Regions from separate parts of the Comamonas sp. AG1104 genome, predicted to be linked through region 3. Evidence: predicted binding sites of a transcription regulator. Region 3 holds the regulator's gene; each other region holds the start of a gene.
The links. Region 3 encodes FNR, which switches genes on or off when oxygen is low (the NO sensors DNR and NnrR bind a similar motif). Its sites were predicted from a motif close to TTGATNNNNATCAA; they were not measured.
Positions count from the first base shown of each region.

Region 1: the regulator FNR is predicted to act here: its motif matches at 7,698-7,711, upstream of DFO48_RS02440 (MBL fold metallo-hydrolase RNA specificity domain-containing protein).
Region 2: the regulator FNR is predicted to act here: its motif matches at 5,158-5,171, upstream of DFO48_RS11945 (hemerythrin domain-containing protein).

Region 1 covers NZ_QQAS01000001.1:550,675-560,661, reverse strand. The annotation lists gene selA (L-seryl-tRNA(Sec) selenium transferase) at 1-919, shown strand, start outside; gene selB (selenocysteine-specific translation elongation factor) at 1,016-2,941, shown strand; tRNA gene DFO48_RS02460 (tRNA-Sec) at 3,125-3,220, shown strand; gene DFO48_RS02455 (long-chain fatty acid--CoA ligase) at 3,238-4,926, opposite strand; gene DFO48_RS02450 (pyridoxamine 5'-phosphate oxidase) at 5,109-5,621, shown strand; gene DFO48_RS02445 (hypothetical protein) at 5,618-6,136, opposite strand; gene DFO48_RS02440 (MBL fold metallo-hydrolase RNA specificity domain-containing protein) at 6,214-7,614, opposite strand; gene DFO48_RS02435 (MurR/RpiR family transcriptional regulator) at 7,886-8,755, opposite strand; gene DFO48_RS02430 (aspartate aminotransferase family protein) at 8,953-9,987, shown strand, end outside.
Region 2 covers NZ_QQAS01000004.1:7,537-17,523, forward strand. The annotation lists gene DFO48_RS11920 (CopD family protein) at 1-335, opposite strand, end outside; gene hemB (porphobilinogen synthase) at 468-1,478, shown strand; gene DFO48_RS11930 (magnesium transporter CorA family protein) at 1,612-2,814, shown strand; gene DFO48_RS11935 (dienelactone hydrolase family protein) at 2,980-3,672, opposite strand; gene DFO48_RS11940 (MarC family protein) at 3,855-4,502, shown strand; gene DFO48_RS11945 (hemerythrin domain-containing protein) at 4,600-5,097, opposite strand; gene DFO48_RS11950 (ABC-type transport auxiliary lipoprotein family protein) at 5,270-5,953, opposite strand; gene DFO48_RS11955 (MlaD family protein) at 6,060-7,007, opposite strand; gene DFO48_RS11960 (ABC transporter ATP-binding protein) at 7,007-7,867, opposite strand; gene DFO48_RS11965 (ABC transporter permease) at 7,994-9,121, opposite strand; gene DFO48_RS11970 (GMC family oxidoreductase) at 9,434-9,987, shown strand, end outside.
Region 3 covers NZ_QQAS01000001.1:279,246-289,232, reverse strand. The annotation lists gene DFO48_RS01305 (HD-GYP domain-containing protein) at 1-438, opposite strand, end outside; gene DFO48_RS01300 (sulfite exporter TauE/SafE family protein) at 549-1,262, opposite strand; gene hemN (oxygen-independent coproporphyrinogen III oxidase) at 1,266-2,648, opposite strand; gene fnr (fumarate/nitrate reduction transcriptional regulator Fnr) at 2,917-3,639, shown strand; gene DFO48_RS01285 (hypothetical protein) at 3,703-3,966, opposite strand; gene DFO48_RS01280 (FixH family protein) at 4,224-4,529, opposite strand; gene ccoG (cytochrome c oxidase accessory protein CcoG) at 4,656-6,098, opposite strand; gene ccoP (cytochrome-c oxidase, cbb3-type subunit III) at 6,181-7,092, opposite strand; gene DFO48_RS01265 (CcoQ/FixQ family Cbb3-type cytochrome c oxidase assembly chaperone) at 7,120-7,257, opposite strand; gene ccoO (cytochrome-c oxidase, cbb3-type subunit II) at 7,275-7,907, opposite strand; gene ccoN (cytochrome-c oxidase, cbb3-type subunit I) at 7,927-9,363, opposite strand; gene ccoS (cbb3-type cytochrome oxidase assembly protein CcoS) at 9,427-9,564, opposite strand; gene DFO48_RS01245 (cation-translocating P-type ATPase) at 9,564-9,987, opposite strand, start outside.

The sequences.
Region 1 (9,987 bases), 270 kb from region 3:
GGCCACGGGCAAGGAAGTCGTGGTCTCGCGCGGCGAGCTGGTGGAAATCGGCGGCGCCTTCCGCATCCCCGATGTCATGACCCGCGCCGGCGCGCGGCTGGTCGAAGTCGGCACCACCAATCGCACGCATGAGAAAGACTATGCAGAGGCCATAGGCGAAAACACGGCCGCGCTCATGAAGGTGCATTGCAGCAACTACGCCATCACCGGCTTTACCAAGGCGGTGAGCGACGCCGATGTCGCCCGCATTGCGCACGACAGTAATCTGCCGATGATTGTCGACCTGGGCAGCGGCACGCTGATCGACATGCGCGACTGGGGCCTGCCCTATGAAGTCACGGTGCGCGAGACGGTCGAGTCCGGCGCCGACATCGTCACCTTCAGCGGTGACAAACTCCTGGGCGGCCCGCAGGCCGGAATCATCGTGGGCCGCAAGGAGCTGATCGCCAGAATCAAGAAAAATCCGCTCAAGCGCGCTCTTCGCGTGGGCAAGATCACGCTGGCGGCGCTGGAGCCCACGCTGCGCCTGTATCTGAACCCCGAAAAGCTCGCCCAGGAGCTGACCACGCTGCGCCTGTTCACGCGCAAGGCCAGCGACATGCAGACCCAGGCCGAGCAACTGCAGCCTCTGCTTCAGCAGGCACTAGGCCAGGACTATGTGGTGGAGACCGCTGCCATGAACAGCCAGATCGGCAGTGGCGCCCTGCCCGTGGAAAATCTGCCCAGCTTCGGCCTCAGAATCTATCCGGCCAGCGGCAAGCAGGCGGGTCGCCAGCTGACCCGGCTCGAAGCACGCTTTCGTGGCCTGCCTCGGCCCGTGATCGGGCGCCTGCATGACGACGCGCTGTGGCTGGATCTGCGCTGCCTGGAAAACCCGGCACAGGCCCTGTTTGCCGCGCAACTGTCGCGGCTGGCCTGAGGCAGCACCATGGCCCCGGCCCTCCGCATTTATACAAAAACACCTTGCCTCGCTTGATACACAAGCGCCAGCAGCCATCAAAACTACAAGCACACCATGATCATCGGAACCGCAGGCCACATCGACCACGGCAAAACCACGCTGGTGCGTGCGCTCACCGGCGTGGAAACCGACCGCCTCAAGGAAGAGAAAGCCCGCGGCATTTCCATCGAACTGGGCTATGCCTACAGCCCGCTGCCCAACGGCGATGTGCTGGGCATCATCGACGTGCCGGGCCACGAGAAATTCGTCCATACCATGGCCGCCGGCGCCGTGGGCATTGATCACGCCCTGCTGGTCGTGGCGGCCGATGACGGCGTCATGCCCCAGACCATAGAGCATCTGGAAATTCTGCAGCTGCTGGGTGTCAGGCGTGGCAGCGTGGCGCTGACCAAGGTCGATCGCGTGCTGCCGCAACGCATTGCCGACGTGCACCGCGAAATCAACGCCATTCTCGGCGTCACTGCGCTGGCGGGCAGTCCCATCTTTGAAACGAATGCCGCAGACCCCGGCAATGCCGGCGTGCAGGCTCTGCGCGAACACCTGCAGGTGCAGGCCCAGATGATGCAGGCCCGTCCCCGGGACGGACTGTTCCGGCTCGCCGTGGACCGCGTCTTCACGCTGCCGGGACAGGGCACGGTGGTCACGGGCACGGTCTTCAATGGCCAGGTGCGGGTGGGTGACACGCTGGCGCATTCGACCAGCGGTCAGGCCGTGCGCGTACGCAGCATTCATGCACAGAACCAGAGCAGCGACAGCGGCGTCGCCGGCCAGCGCGGCGCACTGAATCTGGCTGGCATAGGCAAGGACGAAATCGAACGCGGCGACTGGATCATGGACCCGCGCCTGATGCAAGCCACGGATCGCCTCGACATTCATCTGCACCTGCTCAGCGAAGCGCCCCCACTAGAGCAATGGACTGCGGTGCATGTGCATCTGGGCACCAAGCGCACAACAGGCCATGTCGCCCTGCTGCAGGACCAAGGCATAGAGCCCGGCACCGAAGCCCGCGTGCAGCTGGTGTTGGATACGCCGGTATTCGCCCTGCCCGGCGACCGCCTGATCCTGCGCAACGCCCAGGCCAGCCGCACCATCGCAGGCGGCATGGTGCTCGACCCCTATGCCCCGAGCCGCAAGCGCCGCAGCGCGGAGCGCATGGCCTACCTCGACGCCATGGAGCAGCTCATAGCCCGCAGCGACTTCGGGCCACTGATTGCACAGGCTCCACACGGCATTGCGCGCTCGCAGCTGGTGCGTCTGAGCGGCCATGCCTTCCCCGAGTCCCGCCTTGCCGACACCATCCAGCTACCCATTGCCGGCGGCGATGCCCTGGTGCTGGGCCTGCAGCGCTGGCAGCGGCTGCAGACCCAGATCATCGACAGCCTGGCGCGCTTTCACGAAAAATCGCCCGACGAGCCCGGCGTCAACGCGGCCAGACTGAGGCGCATGGCCTTGCCAGGCCTGCAGCAAGGCAGCTACGACGCACTCTATCAAGGCCTGGTCGATGCCCTGCTCAGCAGCCAACTGCTAGCCAGCACCGGTGCCTGGCTGCATTTGCCGCAACACAGCGTGCAGCTGAGCAGTGCCGAGCAGACGCTGGCCGAAAAGCTGCTGCCCGCCATCACTGCAGGCCGCTATGACCCACCCTGGGTGCGCGATCTGGCGCGCGACCATGCGGCAGGTGAAGAGCTGGTGCGCCAGCTGCTCAAAAAGCTTTCGCGCCAGGGCCAGTTGTTCCAGGTCGTCAAGGATTTGTTCTATACACCGGCACGCATGGATGAGCTCGCGGCCCTGGTTGCCGACATCGCCAGCCGCCACGCCAGGGGGGAAGTGGAAGCCAGCGCCTTCCGCGACGCAACTGGTCTGGGCCGTAAGCGCGCCATCCAGATTCTCGAATTCTTCGACCGCACCGGCTACACGCGCCGCGTGCGCGACGCCCATCTGCTGCGCCCTGACGTACATTGGAATAGCACGCCACGCTGAGCCTGCAAGGAAAACAGATAAAAATCAGTCCAGATTCTTTATCCCACTTACGTAACAAGCTATCAAATCAGATTAGAGCGGGATATGCGGCCTTGACGTGCTTTTGTCATCGGGTGCCGGATTGCTGGCTACAATCACTGTCCTATCTTCTACAAGAGTGGCAGCTGCCACTCTTGACTCAAAGGAAGGCAATCGTGCCCGGTGGCGCGGCCGGGCTTCAAACCCGGTGGGGGGCGTCAGCCGCTCCCGGGTTGGTTCGACTCCAGCTGCTTTCCGCCACTCCCCCTCTTTGCATTTCAGACTGCGACTTCCTGCTCCTGCAGCATCCGCCACATCACCTTGCCGCTTCCGCTCTTGGGCAAAGCCGTCACGAACTGCACCAGACGCGGTGCCTTGTAGACCGCCATATTGTCATGGCACCACTGGATGATCTGCTCTGCCGTCGTAGTCTCATGGCCGGCACGCAGCACGACCACGGCCTTGACGGTCTCGCCGCGATAGGCATCCTTGGCGGAGATCACGCAGGCCTCCTGAATCGCAGGATGGCGGAACATCAGCGACTCCACCTCGGCCGGCCATACCTTGAAGCCGCTGGCATTGATCATGCGCTTGAGCCGGTCGGTGATGAAAAAATAGCCCTCCTCATCCACGCGTCCCAGGTCGCCGGTGCGGAAAAAGCGCTTGCCATCAAGCTCCATAAAGCTCTGCTCGGTCGCCTCGGGGCGCTGCCAGTAGCCTTCGAACACCTCGGGGCCGTTGACCACGATCTCGCCCTGCTCTCCTTGGGGCACTTCCTCCAGCGTGTCGGGGCTGATCACGCGCGCGTCGGTACTCATGAAGGGAATGCCCAGGCATTGCTGCTTGGGATGGTCGGGCGGATTGCTGTGCGAGGGTGCGGCGGTTTCGGTCAGGCCATAGCCCTCGCAAAAGCGCAGACCGTATTGCTCAAGCAGGCGCTGGGCCACGGCCTGGGGCATGGCGGCGCCGCCGCCGCCGATGTATTTGAGGCTGGAGAGATCGAAGGACGCAAAATTGGGGCTGGCCAGCAGATCGATCACCATGGTCGGGATATTGGTCCAGCTCGTGACCTGATAGTGCGAGATCAGGCGCCCTGCCAGTTCACGCTCCCAGCGCGGCATGATGATCAGCGTCGCCCCCACGTAGATGGCGCTGTGCAGCACGGACACCATGCCCGTGATGTGAAACATGGGCACGACGGCGAGCACCACGTTCTCGCTGGTGCCCGTGCCCCACAGCGCGCCAGAGACGGCGTTGTGGTTGATGCTGCGGTGCAGGTGCATGCAGCCCTTGGGCTGGCCCGTGGTGCCGCTGGTATAGGGCAGAACGGCCAGATCGTCACGGCCCGCAGTATGCAGTGGCGGCAGCTCGCTGCAGGCCAGCGCCTGCGTCCATGCATGGACCTGGCCGTGGTTCAGGCTGGCAGGCTCGCGCTCGCCCAGCAGCCAGTTGCGCCAGGCTTCGGGCGGCGCATCCGGCCCCTGCACATCGGCATCAAAGCCGTCGGTGAACCGTGTCACCAGCAAGTGCTGCAGCGCCTCGGAGGGTTCCAGTGCATTGCTGGCCTTGGCCAGCTCCGGCGCCAGATCGGCCGTGGTAATGGCCACCTTGGCGCCCGAATCCGTGATGTAGTGCTTGAGCTCCTCTGCCGTATTCATGGGGTTGACCGGCACCACCACCGCATTGGCACGAAAGATGGCGTAATGCGCCAGCACCAATTGCGAGCTGTTTTGCATCAGCACGATGACGCGGTCGCCTTTTTTCACGCCCAGGCCATGCAGATAGGCAGCCATGCGCTCCGTGCCCTCGCACAGCTGCTTATAGGTCGTGGTGCGCCCCAGAAACACCAGCGCGGCCTTGTCCGGGTAGCGCCTGGCATTGATAGCAAGGTTTTCCCAGACGCTAGTTGCTGGAACGGTGATGGAATATGGCAGCCGATTAGGCCAAAACTTGTGGTGAGCGGGCATGAGTCAGGCAATCAGAAAAGCGTATACATAGTCCGGGTGGACTAATCAATCCGCAAGACTAGGCCTGCAACCTCGGCCCGGCATCCGGGATGCCCCCAACAGCCGGTCACGCAGGTGACGACTGGTGCGACCTGGCGCGGCTCGCCCTGCTCCGGCTCCGCGCTATGGCTTACCATGCGCAAATGCCTCATGAATCACGCCTGCAGCAGTCGCTGCGCCAGCTACTCGCCAGCCAGCGCACCGCCGCCCTGGCCGTACAGCCGCAGGCCGGCTCTTCAGCGCCCGGATATCTTCCGGCCCCGGGCCTGTCTCTGGTGCCATGGGCCTGGAGTGGCGAATTCAGCTGCCTGGTACTGCATGTCAGCGCGCTGGCCAGCCACACACAGGCCATGGAGCGGCATCCCGCCGTCAGCCTGCTGATGAGCAGGCCAGAGTCCGCAGGCGAAGCCGTGCATGCGCTGGAGCGCATCAGCATTCAGGGTGTGGCATCCACTCCGCCGCGCGACAGCGGCCTGTGGCATGGCGCCCGGGCCAGCTATCTGGAGCGCTTTCCCGAAGCCGAGCCCATGACGGCGCTGGGCGACTTTCGTTTTGTCTGCATCACGCCGCAAAGCGGCAGGCATGTCGCAGGCTTCGGCGCGGCGCGCGATGTGGACGAGCACGATCTCATAGCCGCACTCAACCCGGCTGCCTAGTCTTTGCTGACCCGGCCCAACCTGGATTGGACAGCTTGAGCCTGGTGCACATGCTCGGCAATCAGGCACATGCAGGCCAGAGGCTGGCCCTGCACCAGGGCCTGAACATGGTCCTGCCAGATCTGCCCCTGCTGCTCCACGCTTGCGTCCAGAAAGCACTGCAGCATCTGCTGCGGATCTGCACAGGCCCGATAGTGATAGGGATCGCGCCGCAGGCATGCCGCGCGCAGATGCAGGCCGAACGCCTCCCACGTCACCGCCCGGCCTTGCAGACGCTGCCACTGATGCAGCAGCTCATGGGCAAAGACGCCTGCCACCACAGGATGGGCAAGCCGCAGCGGCCGATGCGGGTCAGCCTGCTCAAAAAAGTTGCGCGGCAGATAGATGCGCCCGCCCCCCAGGGACAGCGCCCGCCTGGTATCGCCCAGACGCCGCACATGCAGACGCATGCCGGGCAGCAGCTCATCCAGCGCAGTGCCGAAAAGCCGCTGCACGAATCCGGTCTCGACCGGCATCAGCCTTCGCCGCCAGAACATCATGCAACAGGGCGCGCGCAAGGAGGATTCCGCATATCGGAGACTCCCGGCACGCGCTAGAACTCGAAGACCTGGCCGGGCTGCGGAACCTGCACCGAGAAATGCAGGCGCTCGTGCAGCAGCGCGGCCAAGGCCCGGGATGCCTGCGGCTCCCCATGCACCACAAAGGTCTGCTGCGGCGGCCGGGTGAACGCAGCCGCCCAGTCCAGCAGGGCCTGCTGGTCGGCATGGGCCGAAAAGCCGCCCAGGGTATGGATGCCGGCACGGACCTCGACTTCATCGCCGAGCAGGCGCACCAACCTGGCACCGTCGACCAGCCTGCGCCCCAGCGAACCTTCGGCCTGAAAGCCGCAGATCACCACGGCACACTCGGGCCTGGAGAGATTGTTCTTCAGATGATGCAGCACCCGCCCCGCATCGCACATGCCGCTGGCCGAGATGATGACCGCGCCGCTCCTGATGCGGTTGAGCTTGATGGAGTCCTCCACATCGCTGATGAAATGAATGTGCGGCGACTCCTTGAGTCTTTTGACGCTGCCCAGCAACTGCCTGGCCTCCTCGTCGAACACGCTGAAGTGCCGCAGCGTGATGTCCGTGGCCGCCACCGCCATGGGTGAATCCACAAATATCTCTACCGGCGGCAGACGCTGCTGCTGGATCAGCTGCAGAAAGTGATAGAGCAGCTCCTGCGTGCGCCCCACGGCAAATGCCGGGATGACCACATTGCCATGGGGAACCGTGCGCGTGACCACATCGACCAGCTCCTCCAGGGTATCGCCCGTGCTCCTGTGCTGCCGGTCGCCATAGGTGGACTCGATGAGCAGCAGATCGGCATCCATGATCGGCGTGGGGTCGCGCAGGATCACCCGCCCCGGCTGGCCCAGATCGCCGCTGGCCACCAGCTTGCGCGAGCCGCCATGACCATCTGCCAGCCACAGCTCCACAATGGCCGAGCCCAGAATATGCCCGGCATCCTGAAAACATACTGTCACCGCAGGATGAGGTTTGAAGCTGTGGCGATAAGGCATGGCCTGGACCTGCTCCAGCGTGCTCGCCACATGGGCCAGCGAGTACAGAGGAACCGCCGACTCTCGCTCGCGCCGCTTGCCTTCGCGCTGACGCCGCGCCGCCCGTTCGGCATCCATCATCTGGATATGGGCACTGTCCTTGAGCAGGACTTCGAGCAGGTCCTTAGTGGCCAGAGTGACATAGATAGGGCCCTTGAAGCCCTGAGCCACGAGCTTGGGCAGCAGGCCGCTGTGGTCGATATGCGCATGGGTCAGAACGACGAAGTCCAGGCCTGCGGCATCAAAGGCAAAGGCTTGCTGGTTGTGCTCGTCAGCCTCGCGACCGCCCTGGGCCATGCCGCAGTCGATCAGAAAGCGACACCCATGCGCCTCGACCAGAAAGCAGGATCCCGTAACCGACTGCGCCGCACCGTGAAAAGTGATGTTCATGAAGCACCCATTGACGATCCACATGGACCGTCAATGAATCTAGCACCACTGGCACCTGCGTTTCCAGAGCCTCAAGTCTTGCCTTGACGCCCATCAAATCAACCGAAACCATAGCGACCACGTGCGGGCTGCGTCGATTGCCCGCACCAACGGCTCGCTGCCGTCTCCGGCTTTTCCAATACATGCCCTCCTGAGCTGCTGCGTCATTGGAGATGGGGTGCCCTGCCGCGTCACTCTGTTACGAGCTAGGTGCCCCGCGCCCTCGGCGGTACTAGCTGCCTCGGCTACGGCCCCCGGCATCCACATAGGCGCCTGACTCGAACAGGTGGGCCTCTGCCCTCTCAATGCGGTCGATGACCGGCTTGCCCGCGCGACTGACCAGTAGTTCCAGCAGCGACTCTGTCAATGCCATCCCCGAGGTAATCGATGGAAAAAATGAAGGACTCTGTGTCGAAAAAAGCAACGTCACATCCGCCAAAAGCGACAGCGGCGAGGCATCGCTATCGGTAATGGCAATTACTTTGCAGCCAGCACGCTTGCCTGCTTCCACCACCTGCAGCACCTCCCGGGAATAGGGCGCGAAGCTGATGACCAGGAGTGCATCCTCCTCGGTCATGGATCGAGTCTGCATCTCCAGAGAGCCGCCCTGGCCGTCTATGAGATGCACGGAATTTCTGAAAAGCCGATACACATAGACGAAAGAAAACGCGATGGGAAAGCAGGCACGAAACCCCGCTACATGAACATTGGGCGCCGCTTCCAACAAGACGGCCGCATCGTTGAGCCCGCTCCTGCTATGACGCTCCGTGGCCTCAAGGTTCGCCTTGTGAACCTGAAATATCTCGCCCGCCAGACCTTGCTCACTGGCGCGCTCCAGCAAAGAGCGGGCCCTGTCGCCATAGGCTTCCCGACCCAAGCCCATCTCCTGCGCAATCGCCTGCTTGAGTTCCGGCCAGCCGGCAAATCCTAGCTGCTGAGCAAATCGCACCAGCGTCGCCGGACGTGCATCCGCACTGATACCCACGGTGCGCATCGAACTGGTGACCACTTCGTTGGGATGGTCCAGCACGTATTTCGCAATCCGCTGCAGAGCTGGACTCAGTGAGTTGAAGCGGCCTCGCAGCTCGTCTTTGACAGTCATGGTTGAAGACTCAATCGAAAGCTTTCCTCGCCAGATGCTTGGCTGGAACGCTTATGGAACAAATGTTCCCAAAGCATACAACTCAGCAAAATACCTCTTGACGAAACATTTGTTCCATTAAATTCTTTTAATAGAACATTAGTTCCAAAACACAGCAACACCTCCAAGCACCCGCATCAGCTTTCGGAATCTTCCACATGACGCACGTCTTTCACCGCCATCTGCGAACCGCCCCACCCGTTGCCGTATCGGCTCACGGCATGCGAATTCAGGATGCCAGCGGCCATAGCTACCTGGACGCATCCGGGGGCGCAGCCGTTTCATCACTGGGCCACGGACATCCAGACGTGATTGCGGCGATGCACGCCCAGATCGACCAGCTCCCTTATGCGCATACCAGTTTCTTCAGCTCTCGGCCGGCCGAGGAACTCGCAGACGAGCTCATCCGCACAGCGCCTGAAGGCATGAGCCATGTGTATCTGGTCAGCGGTGGCTCCGAGGCTGTGGAATCCGCCTTGAAGATGGCACGCCAGTACTTTGTGGAAATCGGAGAGCCTGAGCGCACACATTTCATTGCCCGGCGACAGAGCTACCACGGCAATACCCTGGGTGCTCTGGCCGTTGGCGGAAACGAATGGCGCCGCGCCCCTTTCGCTCCCATTCTGGTACCTGCCACGCATGTGGCGCCTTGCTACCCGTATCGCGAACAACGCGCCGAAGAAACTCCCGAGCAATATGGACAACGGCTGGCGCAAGAGTTGGATACGGCCATCCTCGCCCAAGGTCCGGGGCGAGTCATCGCCTTTGTGGCAGAGACCTTGGGCGGAGCAACTGCAGGCGTGTTGACTCCGGTACCTGGCTACTTCAAGGCCGTGCGCGAAGTCTGCGACCGCCATGGCGTGCTTCTCATCCTCGATGAAGTAATGTGCGGCATGGGACGGACCGGGACTCTGCATGCCTGCGAGCAGGAAGGCATCAGCCCGGACCTGATGACCGTCGCGAAGGGACTGGGAGGCGGCTATCAGGCCATAGGCGCGGTGCTTGCAAAAAAGCACATTGTTGACGCCATGTCTTTCGGCAGCGGCTTCTTCCAGCACGGGCACACCTATCTAGGACACCCCGTCGCCTGTGCTGCGGCGCTTGCCGTCCAGCGGGTCATCCACCGGGACGGACTTCTGGCCAAGGTGCAGGAGGACGGTGCCTTCTTCGGTGCGCTGCTGCGCGAAACCTTC
Region 2 (9,987 bases), on a different contig from region 3:
TGGCTTTTATGGCAGGTGTTGTCCGCCAGCTTGCGCAGCAGCACGGCACAGCTGTGGTGGTAGCCGATGACCAGCAGCACCACGGCCAGCTTGGCATGCAGCCAGCCACCCGCAAAGCCCCAGCCCAGCCACAGCCACAGACCCAGACCCAGCGCAGGCACGGCCAGCATGGTGGTGAAGCGCAGCAGCTTGCGCGCCATCAGCAGCAGGCGCTCGCGCTCTGCCACCGATCCCGGCGTGACCATGGCGATGTTGACAAAGATGCGCGGCAGGTAGAACAAACCAGCAAACCAGCTGGCGACAAAAACGATGTGGAAGGCTTTGACCCATAGCATGGAGCCAGTGTAAAGGCCTGTGCCGCATCACAGCTGCTGCACGTCGCGTCTTTACCCCGCAATGCGACAGCCGTCATGGAATAGTCACGCACCTGCAAGCCAAGCCATGGCGAATGGGGCACAATTTTCCCCATGCATTTGTCCAGCCCTACTCCTTTTCCCCAGAATCGTCCGCGCCGCCTGCGCCGCGATGCTTTCACCCGCAATCTGGTGCGCGAGAGCGTGCTGACGCCGCACGACTTCATCTACCCCGTATTCGTGCACGAAGGCCAGAACAAGCGCGAGGCCGTACCCTCCATGCCCGGCGTGGACCGCCTGAGCCTGGACCTGCTGCTGCCCGTGGCCGAGGAATGCGTGAAGCTGGAGATCCCCTATCTGGCGCTGTTCCCCGCCATCGAAGCCAGCCTCAAGACCCCCGACGGCAAGGAAGCCCTGAACCCCGACGGCCTGATCCCGCGCGTGGTGCGTGCGCTGAAGAAGGAATTCCCCCAGCTGGGCGTGATGACCGATGTGGCCCTGGACCCCTACACCAGCCACGGTCAGGACGGCATCCTGGACGAGAGCGGCTACATCATCAACGATGACACCGTGGAAGTGCTGGTCGGCCAGGCCCTGGCCCATGCCGAAGCCGGCGTGGACATGGTCGCCCCCAGCGACATGATGGACGGCCGCATCGGCGCCATCCGCGAGGCACTGGAGCTTCAAGGCCATATTCACACCCGCATCATGGCCTATAGCGCCAAGTACGCCAGCGCCTTTTACGGCCCCTTCCGTGATGCCGTGGGCACACGCGGCGCCCTGGGCAAGGCCGACAAGAATGTCTACCAGATGGACCCCGCCAACACCGACGAAGCCCTGCGCGAAGTGGCGCAGGACATCGCCGAAGGCGCGGATATGGTCATGGTCAAGCCCGGCATGCCGTATCTGGACGTGGTGCGCCGCGTCAAGGACGAGTTCAAGGTGCCAACCTTCGCCTACCAGGTGTCCGGTGAATACGCCATGCTCAAGGCCGCTGCCGCCAACGGCTGGCTCGATCACGACGCCGTGATGATGGAAGCCCTGCTGGCCTTCAAGCGCGCGGGCGCCGACGGCATCCTGACCTACTTTGCCATCGACGCCGCCAAGAAGCTGCGTGGCCTGTAACAAAATTGATAGCTGTCAGCGCAGGTCATGCTTGCGCCTGAGAGCATTTCAGGCATGATCTGACGGCCCGGGCAGCTTGCACGGGCCGTTTTTGCATCTGCTTTCTGCACTGACATCGAGACTGCCTATTCCCATGCGCGTGCTGCATATCTCTCCCCTCTATGCCCAGCCAGTTGACGGACTGCCCACGCAGGCGGCAACAACGGGGTTTTACTGGGTCTCCTGCACACGCTCGGAGCTGGAGGCTCAGTTGCCGGCCATTCAGACCATGCTGGCCAGGCTGGGCGGCTCCGCCCTCGTGGATCTGCATGTCTCCGACCTGCTGAATCCGGCCATCCCTTCCAATTACGACTACACCTCGGTGTACGACGTGCTGGTGTTCCGACGCCTGGCTGACGCTCATCTGCCTCCACTCAACGGCAGCCACGCCTCGCCCGCGACAGCCGTGGCCACACCGGCTGGCCTGCCTGCCCTGGCTGCCGGCACCGGCAGTGCGGCATCCAGCGCCCCGCCGCCATCCCACAGCCCTGCCCACAGCGGCCAGCGCGAAGCGCCGGTACTGCAACGCGTGGAAACCCAACCCGTGGGCTTTGCGCTGTATGACCAGATACTGCTGTCCGTGCATCCCGACGGCTGCTTTGTGCTGGAGAACTTCTGGCAGCGCCTGATTTCCGGCCCCGCCAAGACCGACGGCCGCCAGGTCAGCGCCAAGATGCCCGTGGAGCCTGCGGACCTGATGCTGCGCATGGTCAACGGCATGGTGGACGGCTATCTGGACCTGCGCCGCACGCTGACGCGCCAGATCGACCACTGGCAGATGGCGCTGCTCAAGCCCAACAAGCGCTTCAGCAACTGGGCCAGCGTGCTCGACGTGCGCCTGGCGCTGCACCAGCTTGATGAAATCTGCGAAGACCAGCGCGCCGCCGTGCAGGACTGGACCGAGGCACTGGAGGGCTGGCCGCCCGAGCACACACCCGCGCGCCAACATGAGCGCGAACTGCTTCGCGTGCGCTCGCGCGACGTGCTCGAACATATAGAGCGGGTGACCCACCATATTCACCGCATGGAGCAAAGCGCCGAGACCGCCGTGCAGATGCACTTTTCGGCGCAGAGCAACCGCGCCAACGACATCATGCGCACGCTGACCACGGTGACGGCCATCTTTCTGCCTCTGAACCTGATTGCCGGCATCTTCGGCATGAACTTCGAGTTCATCCCCTTCGTGCACAAAAAGGACGGCTTCATCTGGGCCCTGGTGGCCATGGTGATCATCACCGTGGTGCTGGTGGCCTATTTCTGGCGCCGCCGCTACCTGGAAAGCGAAGAAAAAGAATGACCCCCTGAGGCGCTTCCGCGCCTTCCCCCAAGGGGGACGACATCCTCGCTGCGCGGCGGCGCTTGCTTGATGTCTCTGATGGGGGACCGCCCAGCGGCAACGGGCTTTAGATAAAAACAGCTGCTTGCGCTTATATATCAAGCACAAGCAGCTATGGTTTTTATATCAACCCAGATGCTGGGCGAAGAAGGCCAGAGTGCGCTCAATGGCCTGCGCAGCAGCAGGCGCGTTGTAGGAGCCTCGCTGGTCGCAGTTGAAGCCATGGTCGGCTTCGTAGACATGGACTTCCACCTTGGGCTGAGCCTTCTTGAAGGCTTCGACGGACTCCAGCGAGATGTAGTGATCCTTGCTGCCGAAATGGGCCAGCACCGGGCACAGCGCCTGACGACTGGCCTCCAGCTCTCCCGTCATGCCGCCGCCGTAGTAGCAGACTGCAGCCGAGACGCTAGCCAGATTGCAGGCCGAGCGCCAGGTCATGAGGCCGCCCCAGCAAAAGCCCACCACGCCAATCTTGCCACCGGGCACCAGCGTCGCAGCATGGGCTACGGCCGCTTCCACATCGCGCAGTGCACCGGGCTCGGGCAGGGCTTCCACTGCGGTCTTGAGCGCAAAGCCGGCCTTCATGTCTTCGTCGCTGTAACCCAGCTCCACATCGGGCTTGACGCGGGCAAACATGGCGGGCGCCACGGCCACATAACCCTGGGCTGCGTAGCGGTCTGCCACGGAGCGGATATGCGAGTTCACGCCGAAGATCTCCTGCAGCACCACGATGGCACCGCGTGCCGGCCCCTCGGGCATGGCCACATAAGCGGGGGTTTTTGCGCCATCCACGGCTGTCAGTTCAACAAAGCTGCCCATTGCGAAGCTCCTTAACATGGTTCAAAAGGGGAATCCGCGACGCGACCGCCAGCAATGCTGTAATGGCTGATGCCGCGTCGATGATTCGGCCATTTTTTCACAGGAGTGTTGATGCCAGCTATCTCAGCCCCACAAAAGGCCGACAGTCGCGATAAGCCCCCCATGCCCGGAGGCGAGCTGTAATGGATATCAAGCCGCTGATCACCCTGGTCGCCATCATCAACCCGCTGGCCATCGTCCCGTTCTTCATCCACTACACGGCCGGCTTCGACGCCGAGCAGCGTTGGCAGACGATTCGCACCGCCGCCTTTGCCGCCTTCTGCGTGATTGCGGTCTGCGCCCTGCTGGGGCTGCAGATTCTGCAGTTCTTCAATATCTCGCTGCAAAGCTTTCAGGTCGGCGGCGGCCTGCTGCTGCTGATCAGCGCGATGAACATGCTCAACGCCCGCCCCGCCGAAGACCGCCCCAACAATGCCACGCTGGCAGCCGGCGTCGAAAAGGCCGCCGAGGGCAACAGCATCGCCGTCGTGCCGCTGACCATTCCGCTGCTGACCGGGCCTGCTGCCATGTCCACCGTGGTGATCTATGCCGATCAGGCGCGCACCATCTGGCAGCATGTGGCACTGGTCGGCTATGGCGTGGTGGTGGCCGCCGCCATCATGGTCTGCTTTTCGCTGGCCCACCCGATTGCCCGCGTGCTGGGCAAGACCGGCATCAATGTGATGACCCGGCTCATGGGCCTAATTTTGGCCGCGCTGGCCATCGAGGTGATGGCGGGAGGCCTGATCAAGATCTTCCCCATCCTGGCCTCCCCGGCAATATATCCTTGACTCCCTGAGCGGCTACGCCGCTTCCCCCAAGGGGGGACGGCAGCTTCGCTGCGCGGCGGCGCTTGGTCGCTGTCTCTCGCCTTAGCGCGCGTCAGTTTCAGGCAGTTACTACTTCCTTTTTTTCAGTTTCACCACAGGCACCACCACAGCCGGTGATCGGCTCAGCAGGCAAAGCCTCGGGCATCAGCACCGCGCCGGTCACCGGGTCAAAGCCCGCGCGGCGCATATGCAAGGCCAGCGCGGCATCCATGTTCTGCGCATGGTGACTGAACCAGGGGCCCAGCTCGGCCGCCATATGACGGATCGTGGCAAGATCGCCCTGACTGCCCTTGACCGCTCCCTCGCGCAGCACGGCCAGCACCACCTTGTGCTGCTGGCTGTGGCAGTTGCCCGTGGCAAATCCCGTGGTCTGCATCCAGCGGTCCTCCTGATCGAAGTGCTGCTGGGTGTGGGCAATCAGCTCGTCCCAGAGCGCGCACAGCTGCTCGTCGCCCGCAGCTTCCACCTGGGCCAGCAGGGTGACGAACTCTTCATGCACCTCGTCCATGACGGGAAAATCCAGGATGAGAGCGGCATTCCATTCGAGGCTGGCCATGGCAGTTCTTTGTGCGAGGTTGAGGAACTGGCAGCTTAAGAACAAGGCCTGGCCCGGCCATTGACCCACATCAGCAAAGCAGCTGCCCGCAAGTAACCAGGACTTGCCCGGAATCAACAAAGCCCTGACTAGCAGGGCTTTGGGAGCGGAAATGCCTGGGGCTGTTCGGGCTCTAGCGCCCGTAGCCCTGCAACCAGCGACTGAGCTGGGCAGCCGCCTCATCCACAGCACGCGCCATGGCCTGGGCACCGCCGGCAGCGTCGGCAGCAGCAGCTGGCACTTCGACCGTGAACACCTTCTGGCCCAGCAACTGATTGCCCGCACTCTCACCGGCACCAATCAGGCTGGCACTCAGGCGCAGCAGCGCACGGCTGCTGCTGGCACTGTCAAAGACCTGGCTGAACTCGTCCACCGTCACGCGCAGCTGCGCAATCGAGCGCTTGTCGGCCTGCAGGGGGCGGACATTGTCCTTGCCCGAGAGCACGGGGCGCTCCAGCCCCAGGCGCATGCGCAGGCGCTGCTCCACCATCTGGGCTGGAGGCAGGCTCCAGCGCGCGTTCTGGTAGGCACGCAGTTGCTGACTGTCGCTGTAGTTCAGGCGGTAGAACATGGCCGTCAAGCCTTCGGGCAGGCCCGGAGCCTGGACTTCAGCCAATACCAGCGGCGTCGGCGCCACGGAGGGTGCGGCTGCATTGGCGAGCGGCGCCGTGAGGTCGGTCATGCCCAGGTCATAGCGCACCGGCTGCGTGGGTGCCGTGGGCAGGCCCGAGCAGGCGGCAAGCGCCAGCACCAGGGAAGAAGCGCCCAGCAATCGCCGTGCTCCGCGGCCGGTGAGTGAAATCTTTGTGTCTGCCATATTGATTCCTTTGGGACTTAGGCCAGCCGGAATGGGCAGCAGGCATTTCCATCGAGAAACAGCCTGCCTGGTCCGAATTTGCGCAAGTCGTGTCCTTGTTGCGGCTTCACTTGGCCGGAGCCACAAAACCGGGCTCGCCGGGGCCTGGCAGGCCCAGGCCCTGACCGTAGATGACCGACTGCGGGTTGTCATTGAAGCGGCCTGCCGCCGCGCCCATGGTGCGCGCGGCACGCGAGACATCGTCCGCCGCACCGTTCATGCGCGGCAAGGTGCTGCGCCCCAGCGACTCGGCCGCCTGCGACAGGGCCTGCGTGCCCTCGGCAATCTGCTGCAGCGGGCCGTCGGGCGCATTCACCTTGCGCACGGTCTGCTGCAAATCGGTTGCCACGCCCGTGGCGGCATTGCCGGCCTTGGTCAGGGACTGCAGGGTCTGGTGCGCATCCGTCGTGAGCTGAGGAAAGTCCTTGGCCGTCTTGTTCATGGTCTCGGCCAGATCCTTGATCCCTCCGGATGCGGCCGCGATATTGTCCAGCGCCGCGCTCACGCGCTTTTGGTTGTCCTCACCCAGCATGGCATTGAGGCGGCGTGAAATTTCGTCAACCCGCTCCAGCAGCACCGGCCCCTGGTCTGCCAGCATGTTCAGCGGCGAGGACTTCATGGGCAGGCGCGGCAGGCCGCTGGGCCCAGGCTTGAGCGGCTGCGAAGCCTTGCTGTCATCGTCGAGCTGGATATGGGCCAGCCCCGTCACCCCCTGATAGCCAAGCTGGGCGTAGGTGGCCGGCGTGACCGGCGTATCCTCGCCCACGGCAATGCGAATCAGCACATTGCCGGGAATCTGCGGGTCAAAGCCGATGCGCACCACCTTGCCCACGGGCACGCCCTTGTAGCGCACCGTGGCCTGGGGCTGCAGACCGCTGACACCATCCTTGGTGGACATTTCGTAGAGCTGGTATTCGCGGTTGTCGCGCGTCAGCCAGACGGCCAGCCCTGCCAGCAGGGCCGCAACCACCAGCACGAAGATGCCGGCAGCCATGGCATGGGACTTGTTTTCCATCAGCTTTCCTCTGCGGCCACGCCGCCTTGCACCGGGGCCATGGCACGGCGGCCACGCTCTCCCTGGAAGAAATGTTCGATAAACGGGTGCTTGATCCGGGCCACATCGCGCGGGGCTCCGGTGAACAGCACTTTTTTCTCGGCCAGCACGGCCACTCGTGTGGACAGTGCAAACAGCGTATCCAGATCGTGGGTGACCATGATCACGGTCAGGCCCAGCTCGGCATGGATATCGCGCAGCAGCTCGCAGAACTCGTCCGAGCCCTTGGGGTCCAGTCCCGCTGTGGGTTCGTCGAGCAGCAGCAGCGGCGGATCCATCATCAGCGCACGTGCCAGCGCCACACGCTTGATCATGCCTCCCGACAGGTCTGCCGGCATGCGCGAGGCATGCTCTGGCTTGAGGCCCACCATCTGCAGCTTGACCATGGCCGCATCGCGCACCACGGCATCGGGCAAGGTTCCCTGCTCACGCAGCGCAAATGCGATGTTGTCCAGCACATTGAAGGCCGAATACAGCGCCCCCTGCTGGAACAGCATGCCCACCTGACTCGCCGCCAGCTCGCCGCTGATGACCTCGCGCGAGGGCCGTCCGTCCACGGTCACCGTGCCGCGCGATGGCGAGAGCAGCCCCAGGATCTGGCGCAGCAGCACCGTCTTGCCCGTGCCGGAGCCGCCAACCAGGGCCAGAATCTCGCCTGGGTAGACATCGAAGTTCAAGTCCTGGTGCACGGCAAAGCGCGATGCGCCTTCGCCAAATTCGGTCCACAGGTCCACCGCCTGCACCAGCGGCTTCACATCCTGCGGCGGCGCGTAGTCGCCCACGGCCCCCTCGATACGGCGGTTGCGCATCACCTCTGTCATTTGCGTGCCCCCCGCCGCGCGAGGCTGGCGCGACCCAAGCCAGAGACGCCGAGCAAGGGCCGCCCCTCAGCGAAGATGTCGCCCCCTTTGGGGGAAGCGGCGAAGCCGCACAGGGGGTAGTTCATCCTAAAAGCCCACGTTTCTGAAGAGGATGGCAAAGATGGCATCCACGATGATGACCATGGTGATGGATGACACCACCGCCGCCGTGGTGCCGCGCCCCAGGCTCTGGGTATTGGGCTCTACCTTCAGGCCCCAATGGCAGCCGATCAGGGCAATCAGCACACCAAACACCACGGACTTGCCCATGGCCAGCACCAGATTGCCGATCTTTACGGCCGCAGGCAGACTTTGAATGAAGTAAGACGGCGTGATGTCCATGGTCAGGTCCGCCGCGACCATGCCGCCCGCCAGTGCCGCAAGAATGGTCCACAACGCCACCAGCGGCATGGACACGGCCAGCGCGAGCGCACGCGGCAGCACCAGCCGGTAGCCCTGGGAGATGCCCATGACCTGCATGGCGTCGAGCTCTTCGGTCACGCGCATCACACCGATCTGCGCCGTAATGGCCGAGCCGCTGCGCCCTGCCACCAGAATCGCCGCCAGCAGCGGTCCCAGCTCGCGGATCAGCGAGATGCCAAGAATGTTGACGATAAAGGACTCGGCCCCGAACTGGCGCAGCTGCAGCGCCATCAGATAGGCCAGCACCACGCCGATCAGAAAGCCCACCAGGGCCGTGATCGGCAAGGCTGTCGCCCCCGTCGCATAGAGGTGGCCTGAAATATCGCGCCAGGGGCCACGAAAAGGATTGCGCAGCAATCGCAGGCAGTCCAGCAGCAACTGACCGACCAGTTGAATCAAGTTGGAAAAGTGCCCGCAGGCGTCGATCACCATCTGCCCCAGTCGATTGACCTCGCACATCCAGCCCGAGGGCTCGGGCTTGGGCTCGGGTACTTCGCTGAATCTGGCCACTCGCTCCAGCATGGAGCGCTGGGTCTTGGTCGTCAGCAAGTGGGCTGGCCAGGCCTTGCCCCATTGCTCCCACAGCAGCTGCGCACCGATATGGTCGAACCAGACCATCTGCTGCAGATCCCAGGCCGCGCCCTTGGGAACCGCCCTGATCTGCGGCGCCAGCTGACGCCAGATATGGCGGTCGCCCAGCTCGGCAGCACTCCAGCGGCCCACAGGCACAGCCCATTGCTGACCTTCGCGGGACTGCAGCGGGCATTGAGGTAGTTGGTCTGAGCTGGGCAAAGAAAAGCTTCCTAGGACATGAGGGAGACGGGCTGGCCGCAGGGGCCAGCATAACGCGCCAAGCGAGGAACATGCCAACCGCAGCACGTAGGCCGCTGCCGCATGCCACGCAATGATAGCGTTGCAATTTTTATCAAAAACTCGCGAAAGTCAAAACCAGTACTACGCCGACAGCTTCCAAAACAGGAGTATGCGAGCGCTTTCCCTATCGACACTGGCAAGGTCATCGCACCTAATGAACCGGACTTTCTGCCCATGACTGCCTGACGCTCTGGCCTCTGCGCCAAGCTGTACCGGCCTTTTGATCTGCCCATGAGTGATACCCAGTTCGACTACATCGTCATCGGCGGCGGTACAGCAGGTTCGCTGCTGTGCAACCGTCTCACCCGCAACAAGAATCACCGGGTTCTGCTGATCGAAGCAGGCGGCAAGGATGACTACCACTGGATCCATATCCCTGTGGGGTATCTCTATTGCATAGGCAACCCGCGCACCGACTGGCTCTACCAAACCGAACCTGACCCCGGACTCAACGGCCGCAGCCTGCGCTATCCGCGCGGCAAGACACTGGGTGGCTGCTCCAGCATCAACGGCATGATCTATATGCGCGGCCAGTCCCGCGACTACGAGCAATGGGCCAATCTGACCGGCGACGACACCTGGCGCTGGGAGCAGGTCCTGCCGGCCTTCAGGCAGCACGAGGATCACTGGCGTCTGGACCCCGGAGGCAATGCCGGCGAAGAGTTCAAACGCCTGCACGGCAGCAAGAGCACGGGCGGCAGCGGCGAGTGGCGCGTGGAGAAGCAGCGTCTGCGCTGGGACATACTCGACGCCTTTGCCCAGGCGGCGCAGCAGGCCGGCATCCC
Region 3 (9,987 bases):
CGCGAGCAGATGCAAACTCAGATCACGAGCCTGTGCCAGTTTGACGACTTGCTGCGCAACCAGCATATCCGTCGTTGTTCGAGCCTTCTCGGGGTTGACTGGCAACAAGGCCTGCACGTCATCAAATACGGAAACCGCGCCCAGAAACCTGGATTGCAGGCCCAAAATACTGTTGCGCCATGCATGCGCATCGTTCTCGGGGGGGCAAGGAGCGGGTTGAGGGTCTGCAGCCACAGACGCTGCCGCCTCTTCCAGATCACTTCTTGAGAGATCGACCTGAACTGCCTTGAGCTTCAGAGTCCTTAGTGTCTGCAACTGCTCGTCATTGACAATCTTGAAGCTGCTGACGGGAAATGGATGGCGCAACCAGCCAGTCTCCAGATGGACATACATGCCGATACGCAGTTGTCCGATATCAATAGCAACGAAACGATTCACTTTGAGCGCTACACACAAGATAAGACATTATTCCGCAGTTCCATGACTGCTCAACCATGACTAGGGTCTGTTGGGATGCAAACAGCATCAACAAGCCCCTCTTGTGTGACTTATCGGCACCAAAGGCTGGGTTTGTAGACCAGGTCCATCCACAAAGCCCAACTCGCAACACCAATCAGCATCAGACCTGCGACTCTAGTGCCCCACCTGGCCCGCAATGCATTGACATGTGACTGCCCCAATTGCCACAGCCAGGGTCCCGCCAGCAGCCACACTGCGCCGCCGACTGCAAAGGCTGCCATGGACAAAGCACCTTGCCAGGCACCGCCACTCAAGGCTGCCACCAATACCGCCGAATACAGCAAACCACAAGGCATCAGTGCCCAGGCAAAGCCGGCGGCCAGACTTCCGCCCGGCGCAGTGACCCAGGGCTGAACCCTGGCCCAGACGGAACGCCCCGCCCGCTCCAGCCAGGCTGGTTGCCGCGCCTGCACCACCATGGCCAGTCCCCAGGCCATTACCGCCACATGCATCAGCGTCCAAAGTCTCTGCAATGCCGTTGTCTGACTGGTCAGCCAGGCCAGACTTTCCATGGCCACGGCCGCAATCCCGCCCAGCAGGGCATAGGCAGCGATGCGGCCCAGATGAAACAGGCTAGTACGCAGCCACTGGCGTTTTTGCAGGCCGTGCACGGCAATGGGCTGCCCGCCACCGATGGGCTTCGCTGCTGTGACCACACTGCAGGGGGCAGCGCACATCACAAGACAATGGGGCCCACCCACGAGCCCCATGATCAAAGCAGTCCAGACCAGCGAAAACAACATGCGCTAGATGATGCGTGAAAAGCGGGCGCGGTTCCGGTCGGCCTGCAAATATCGGTCAAACAGCATGGCTACTCCGCGCACAAAAAACCAGCCCAGGCCGGTGACCTTGAAGCCCTCGACGGACAGTTCGACCAAGCCGTTGCGCTGCATCTCCGCCAGCGCATCGAGCTCCGCAGCGAAGTACTCGCGGAAATTGATGAGCCAGGCCTGCTCCATGGGTTCATACAGGACGGAGCCCTGGCACATGATGGACATGATGACGGCTCTGCGTACCAGATCGTCACGCGAAAGCGCCAATCCGCGCTGCACGGGCAGCACGCCACCATCGACGGCGTCGTAATACTCTTCAAGAGTCTTGACGTTCTGACTGTAGGTCGCGCCCACCTTGCCGATAGCCGATACGCCCAGTGCAATCAGATCGCAATCAGGCTGGGTGCTGTAGCCCTGAAAGTTGCGATGCAAGCGCCCCTGACGCTTGGCAATGGCCAGAGAGTCGTCAGGCAGTGCAAAGTGGTCCATGCCTACATAGACATAGCCGCCATTCATGAACGCATCGATTGCGCCGGAGAGCATGTTCAGCTTGTCCTGTCCCATGGGCAGGTCTGCCGATTCGATCCGCCTTTGCGGTTTGAAGCGCTCGGGCAGATGCGCATAGGCATACAGCGCAATGCGATCGGGGCGCAGCTCATTGACCTGTGCCAGCGTGCGCGCAAAAGACTCGGGCGTCTGTCTGGGAAGACCGTAGATCAGGTCCACATTGATGGAGACAAAGCCCAGGCGGCGCGCCTCGGCCACCAACGCAAAGACTTGCTCGGCGGGCTGCTCGCGGTGCACCGCTTTCTGCACCGCGGGATCAAAGTCCTGCACGCCAAAGCTCAGTCGATTGAACCCCATGTCCTTGAGAGCTCTCAGCCGCTCGTTGCTGACGGTGCGCGGATCGACCTCGATGGAGTACTCGCCCGCCGGATCCAGCTTGAAATGCTCACGCATCAAGACCATCAGTTGCTGCAACTCGGCATCGCTGAAGAAGGTCGGTGTGCCTCCACCCAGATGCAGCTGGCTTACGAGCTGGCCTTTGCCGCAATGCTCGGTATGCATGGCCAGCTCTCGACTCAGGTAGTCCAGATACTCGGCAGCCTTTTCATGATGCTTGGTCACGATCTTGTTGCAGGCGCAGTAATAGCAAAGCGACTCACAGAACGGCACATGCACATAAACGGACAGGGGCAAAGCGCGCGAGCCGGAATGCGTCTTGCGCTGCTTTAGTGCCAGTATGTAGTCGTCTGCACCAAAAGCCTCAACAAAACGGTCGGCTGTTGGGAACGATGTGTAGCGTGGGCCGGGGATATCAAAGCGGCTCAGCAACTCAGGCGTGACTGCGGTCATAACTGGGAGTTAGGGTGCGCCCACACACTGTATGGAGCATATTTCAATGGAAATCAGATCCTGAAAATCATGCCCAAAATAGGCAAAAGCGCATGTTTTTGAACGAATATAGGCAATGTGCCCCAAGGCAATCACCCTGTCCTTGATGAAAATCAAGAGACTTCAAGGCAAGTGCTGCGACAATTTGATCCATCTCATCTTCAACCACGAGGTCAATGACCAGCGCGACTCTCCACTCTGTGCCTGTCTGCGCGGTTGCAAAAAGCCCATGAATCTTCAGACCATCAAAGCATCCTGCTCCAACTGCAATCTGCGTGAACTGTGCATGCCCATGGGCCTGGACGATGAACAAATGGAGCGCATTGACGAGATTGTGGCCACGCGCCGCAAAATCAAGCGCGGCGGGCTGCTGTTTCGCAATGGCGAAGAGTTCACTTCCCTGTATGCCATTCGAACCGGCTTCTTCAAGACCAGCGTGGCCACCGAAGACGGACGCGATCAGGTCACAGGCTTTCAGATGGCGGGCGAAATCATTGGTCTGGACGGCATCGTCAACGACCACCACACTTGCGATGCCGTGGCCCTTGAAGACGCCGAGGTCTGTGTCATGCCGTTTGACAAACTGGAGCAGCTCTCGCGCGAGGTCACGGCCCTGCAGAACCACGTGCACAAGGTCATGAGCCGCGAAATCGTGCGCGAGCATGGCGTGATGCTGCTGCTGGGCAGCATGCGCGCAGAAGAGCGCCTGGCGGCCTTTGTGCTGAACCTGGTCCAGCGTCTGTCGGCACGCGGCTTTTCGAAGTCGGAGCTGGTGCTGCGCATGACGCGTGAAGAAATCGGCAGCTATCTGGGCCTCAAGCTGGAAACCGTGAGTCGCACCTTCTCCAAGTTCGCCGAGGAAGGCATCATCGAAGTCAAGCAGCGCCACCTGCGCATTCTGGATACCGAGGCGCTCAAACGCATCGTCAACAGCCAGCAATGCCAGAGCTGAACCGAGTCAGCAGATGCACTCAAGACAAAGCCCGCGGACAGCGGGCTTTTTTGTCTGGGCGAATTACTCGGGCAGAGGCTCGGAAACAATGCCGCCATTGAGATCGCTGACGGAGCGCCCCAGCATCACCGTCATCGCACCTCCCATCAGGGTCACGACCCAGAAGGCAAAAAAAGCGACCGTATAGATGGCCTGGCGCGACCAGTCCAGAGGGGAGCCCAGCCAGTGCACATCCAGCGGGTCCACAAAGGCAAAAACCACCATCTCCATGATTGCCGCCGCCAGAAAGGCCGGCCAGACAATCCACATCCAGCGTCGAGCATCCATCCTGATTCTCCTTGGGCTGTGGGCTTGGTCATATTTTGCACAACAGTGGTGACCATTCATGCAGGACTGCGGGCATGCACCGTGGCGGGAAACCCTGAATTACTCTCTTTTCAGTAGCACCCTGCGCCTTCCTAATAACAAAAAACCATTTATTGCTGCATCAACGTTAGACAGAGCATGCGCAGCACGCTCTGATTTTGATATCGGGAACAAAAAAGGCCGCAAAAGCGACCTTGGCGGAGCAAGCGCCGGAGCGCTCAGCGATCCAGCGGATGATCCTTGGCTGGAGTGGCCGCATGATTGCGGCCGGTGACTGCAGGGGCCATGCTTTTTTCACTTTCGCTCAGGCGCTGGTTGATTTCCATGCCATGGCGGTAGTAGTCAGGGTCAATCACGGGATCGGGCCTGCTCAGTGCGATGTATGCGGTGACAAAGCCGGCAATCACCACGATCACAGGGCCGGCGATGATGAGCCAGACATGGGCAAACTTCCACCACGGCTTGCCGTCCTCGGGGTGGATGATCTTGGCCGTTTGCGAGACCTTGGCTTGTGCTGCCGACATGATGAAACCTCTTTCCAAAATTCTGGCCACCCAGGCACATATGGCAAGGTGGCATAGATTGCTGCCGATTGGCAGTGTCCTTGTCCGGCCTCCGTGATGGCCCACGAAGACCGGCAAGACCTGGCATTAACGCGGCACCAGGAATACCGTCTTCTCGGAAATACGCCCTGCTCCGGCAGTCACTGCATCCACATTGAAGTGTACGGGGTGCGAGCCGGGAGCTGCTGAGCCATACGGAATCTGCAGCCGCACCGCAATGCCGCGCGTCTCGGCAGGGCCAACGGTCACTTCCTGCTCGGATGCGACTTCCAGATTCTCCAGGCCCACGGCGCTGATACGGTAGTGCTGCTCGGACTCGGTGGCGTTCATGATCTGCAGACGGTAGACGTTCTCCAGCTTGCCTCCCGCCACGATGCGCGAAAGCGCAGCACGGTCGCGAATCACGTCGACCTTGAGCGGCTCGCGCAGCACCAGACTGGCGATCATGGCGGCGCTCAGGGCCACCAGCACGGCCGAGTAGATCAACACACGGGGGCGGAAAATGCGGCGGATCACCTGCACCTGCTTCCAGGCCTTGGCCACGGCATTCTGAGTGGTCAGCCGGATCAGGCCGCGCGGATACTCCATCTTGTCCATCACGGAGTTGCAGGCATCGATGCACAGACCGCAGCCAATGCACTCGTACTGCAGCCCTTTGCGGATATCGATGCCCACGGGGCAGACCTGAACGCAAAGCTTGCAATCTATGCAGTCCCCCAGACCCTGAGCCTTGTAGTCAACGTCCTTCTTGCGCGGACCACGAGCTTCGCCACGTTCGGCGTCGTAGCTGACGATCATGGTGTCCTTGTCGAACATGGCACTCTGAAAGCGTGCATAGGGACACATGTACTTGCAGACCTGCTCGCGCATATAGCCAGCATTGCCGTAGGTGGCGAAGCCGTAGAACGCCACCCAGAAAATCTGCCAGTTGCCCTGGAAGGCCATCAACTCCACACCCAATTCACGGATGGGCACGAAGTAGCCGACAAAGGTGAAGCCTGTCCAGAGAGACAGAACGATCCAGAGAAACTGCTTGAGCGACTTTTTCCAGATCTTCTCCAAAGTCCAGCCGTTCTTGTCGATACGCATGCGGGCACTGCGATCGCCTTCGACCTTGCTTTCGATCCACATGAAGATCTCGGTGTAGACCGTCTGCGGACAGGAGAAGCCACACCACAGACGCCCGGCCACGGCGGTAAACAGGAACAGCCCCAGCGCGCTGATGATCAGCAGCCCCGTCAGATAGATGAAGTCCTGCGGATACAGCACCAGTCCGAACAGATAGAAGCGCCGGGCTCCCAGATCGAACAACACCATCTGGCGCTCGCCCCACTGCAGCCAGGGCAGGCCGTAGAAGACGATCTGGGTCAGAAACACCATGGCCCAGCGCCACCGTGAGAACACGCCGCTAATAGAGCGTGAGTACACTTTTTGCTCGGAAGCGAACATCGGCACCAACTCAGGCCCGCCCTCGTGAGGCTCAGGCGTGATCGGTATGACTTTTCGGGGCTTTCCCTGATCGCACGGCATCGCAGTTCCTTAATATTTTTGTAATTACTGAAAATTGAAACGCGAAAAAGGCGGTGCCAGAGCACCGCCTTTTAAGAACGCATTACTTCTGGTTTTGCGTATTCGAAAGACTCCAGACATAGGAAGCCAACACGGCAATTTGAGCCTCCGTCAACTTCTCTTTCTGGGCAGGCATCTCATTGTGCTTGCCGTTGTTGACAATGTTGACGATTGCCGCCTCACCCCAGCCATGCAGCCAGATGTCATCGGTCAGGTTAGGCGCTCCCAGTGCAGGGTTGCCCTTGCCGTCCATGCCGTGACAAGCCGCACAGGCCACGAACTTGGACTTGCCTTGCGAAGCCTTGACGGCATCGTGAGGGCTGCCCGAAAGGCTCAGCACATAGTGCGCCACATTGCGCACATCTTCCGCCGAGCCCACGGCTGCCGCCATGGGCGGCATCATGCCGATACGGCCGTTGGTGATGGTCTCCCTGATCTTTTCGGGAGATCCACCATGCAACCAGTCACCGTCCGCCAGATTCGGGAAGGACTTGCTGCCGCGAGCGTCAGAGCCGTGGCATTGGGCACAGTTGTTCATGAACAGACGCTCGCCAATAGCCATGGCCTGAGGGTCCTTGGCCATTTCTTCGGTAGGCATGCTGGTGAACTTGGCATACAGGGGCTCCAGGTCCGCCTTGGCCTTGGCCATTTCCTTGTCGTAGGCGCCGGTCTGGCTCCAGTCCAGCTTGCCGCTGAAGCCACCCAGACCTGGGTAGACCACAAGATAGCCCAGGCTGAAAACCACGGTGATCACGAACAGACCCATCCACCACTTGGGCATGGGGTTGTTGAGTTCACGCAGGTCTTCGTCCCAGACGTGGCCCGTGGTGTTGTCGCCCGAGGGAACGACCTTCTTGCTGGCCACCAGAATCAGCAGCAGCAAGCAGCCAAAGATGCCGATCAGCGTAATCGCCGCGACATACACCGACCAGAAATTGTTAATGAAATCGCTCATGGGATGTTCTCGTTGTGGTGATCAGACTCAGTCTTCCAGGAATGGAACCTGAGCTGCCTCGTCAAAACGGGCCTGGTTGCGGCGGGCATACGCCCACCACCAGATGCCCACGAAACACGCCAGCGATGCCAGCGTGGCCACGATACGCATGGTGGTGATATCCATTTCCAGCCCTTTCTCTCTTACTTGACAGCGCGACCAAGGACCTGCAGATAGGCAATCACTGCCTCCATCTCTGTCTTGTCCTTGACCTCGGCCTGAGCACCGGCGATTTCCGCATCGGTGTACGGGACACCCACCTTGCGCAGCGCGCTCATGCGCGTTGCCACGGCCGTGTCTTCCACCTTGTTGGCTTCCAGCCAGGGGTAGGCAGGCATGTTGGACTCGGGCACCACGTCACGCGGGTTGTTCAGGTGGATGCGATGCCATTCGTCGCTGTACTTGCCGCCCACGCGATGCAGGTCGGGGCCGGTACGCTTGGAACCCCACTGGAAGGGGTGGTCGTACACGAACTCGCCAGCCACCGAGTAGTGGCCGTAGCGCATGGTCTCGGCGCGGAAGGGACGGATCATCTGCGAGTGGCAGTTGTAGCAACCCTCGCGCAGATAGACGTCGCGCCCCATCAGCTGCAACGGCGTGTAGGGCTTGAGACCCGCCACGGCTTCGGTCGTGGACTTCTGGAAGAACAGCGGCACGATTTCCACCAGGCCACCAATGGTCAGCACGAACAGCGTCAGCGCGATCAGCAAAAAGTTGCTGGTCTCGATCTTCTCGTGCGAAAAGCTCTTGGGAGCTGCGTTATTTTGATCAGACATTGCTTTTGCTCCTCAATGCTCAGGCGTGAGCCACCACGGCAGGCACTGCCACCTTGACGGAACGGCCGGCCACTGCGGTCTTCCAGGTGTTCCATGCCATCACCAGCATGCCGCCCAGATACAGCAGACCGCCAGTCACGCGAATCACATAGAAGGGATAGGTCGCCTTCACGCTTTCCACGAAGGTGTAGGTCAGCGTGCCGTCGGGGTTGACAGCGCGCCACATCAGGCCCTGCATCACACCGGCAATCCACATTGCGGCGATGTACAGCACGATGCCGATGGTCGCCATCCAGAAGTGCAGCTCGATTGCGGGCACGGAGTGCATCTTCTCGCGGCCGAACAGACGGGGGATCAGGTAGTACAGAGAGCCCATGGTGATCAGACCCACCCAGCCCAGCGCGCCGGAGTGCACGTGACCCACGGTCCAATCGGTGTAGTGGCTCAGCGCGTTCACGGTCTTGATGGCCATCATCGGGCCTTCGAAGGTGGACATGCCGTAGAACGACAGGGACACGATCAGGAAACGCAGGATGGGATCGTCGCGCAGCTTGTGCCAGGCACCCGACAGCGTCATGATGCCGTTGATCATGCCGCCCCAGCTGGGAGCCAGCAGGATCAGCGAGAACACCATGCCCACGGACTGAGTCCAGTCAGGCAAAGCGGTGTAGTGCAGGTGGTGAGGACCCGCCCACATATACGTGAAGATCAGCGCCCAGAAGTGCACGATCGACAGGCGATACGAGTACACGGGACGACCCGCCTGCTTGGGGATGAAGTAATACATCATGCCCAGGAAGCCGGCGGTCAGGAAGAAGCCCACGGCGTTGTGCCCGTACCACCACTGAACCATCGCATCCTGCACGCCGGCGTAAGCCGAGTAGCTCTTCATCCAGCCGGCGGGGATGGAAATATTGTTGACGATGTGCAGCAGGGCCACGGCCAGGATAAAGGCGCCGAAGAACCAGTTTGCCACATAGATGTGCTTGACCTTGCGGATGCCGATAGTGCCGAAGAACACGATGGCGTAGGACACCCAGGTCACTGCGATCAGCAGGTCCAGAGGCCATTCCAGCTCGGCGTATTCCTTGCCCTGGGTATAACCCAGAGGCAGGCTGATGGCAGCGCCGACGATAACCAGTTGCCAGGCCCAGAAGGTCAGGCTGGCCAGCTTGGGCATGAACAGCTTGGTCTGGCAGGTGCGTTGCACCACGTAGTAGCTGGTCGCGAACAGCGCCGAGCCACCAAAAGCGAAGATCACGGCATTGGTATGCAGCGGACGCAGACGTCCGTAGCTCAGCCAGGGAATGCCGAAGTTGAGTTCCGGCCAGGCCAGCTGGGACGCGATAAACACGCCCACCGCCATACCTACCACCCCCCATACCACAGCCATGATAGAGAACTGTCTTACGACGGTGTCGTCGTAATAGACAGCATTGTTATTTGTTGCTTCCATCGGGCACCTCTTAGATATCTTGCAAAGTGTTCATTGGTTTCTGGTCGGGCTCGTTGAGCCACATCAATCGTCGCGAAGAATGCGCTCGCCTTCTTGTTCCACGCTCTCGAACTGGCCCCGGTACACGGCCCACCACAGGGCAGCCACAATGGCCATGACCAGAACAACCGACAGCGGAATCAATACATACAAAATATCCATCAATGGCCTCCTTGAGTCAGTGGCATGACGGTGCCCCGCGGCGCAAGGTGCGCGGGGGCGGACGCGTTGCTATCTACAGCCTGCAGCGGCAACGCACGTGCAAGACGGGCTGCGTTGGCGACGACCAGCAAGGAGCTCAGCGCCATGCCGAGCCCTGCCAGCCAGGCAGGCATCCAGCCCACAAGGGCCAGAGGAATAGAGATCGCGTTATAGGCTGCTGCCCAGCCCAGGTTCTGGCGCACCACGGACAGGGTCCGTCGGGCCAGCAACAGGCTTTGCAACACTAACTCCAGGCTGTCTCCCAGTACCACGAAGTCTGCTCGCGATTGTGCCAGCGGCACTGCTCTACCAAAAGCAAAAGAGACATGCGCTCCGGCTAAAACTGGGCCGTCATTCAGGCCGTCGCCCACCATGGCAACCTTA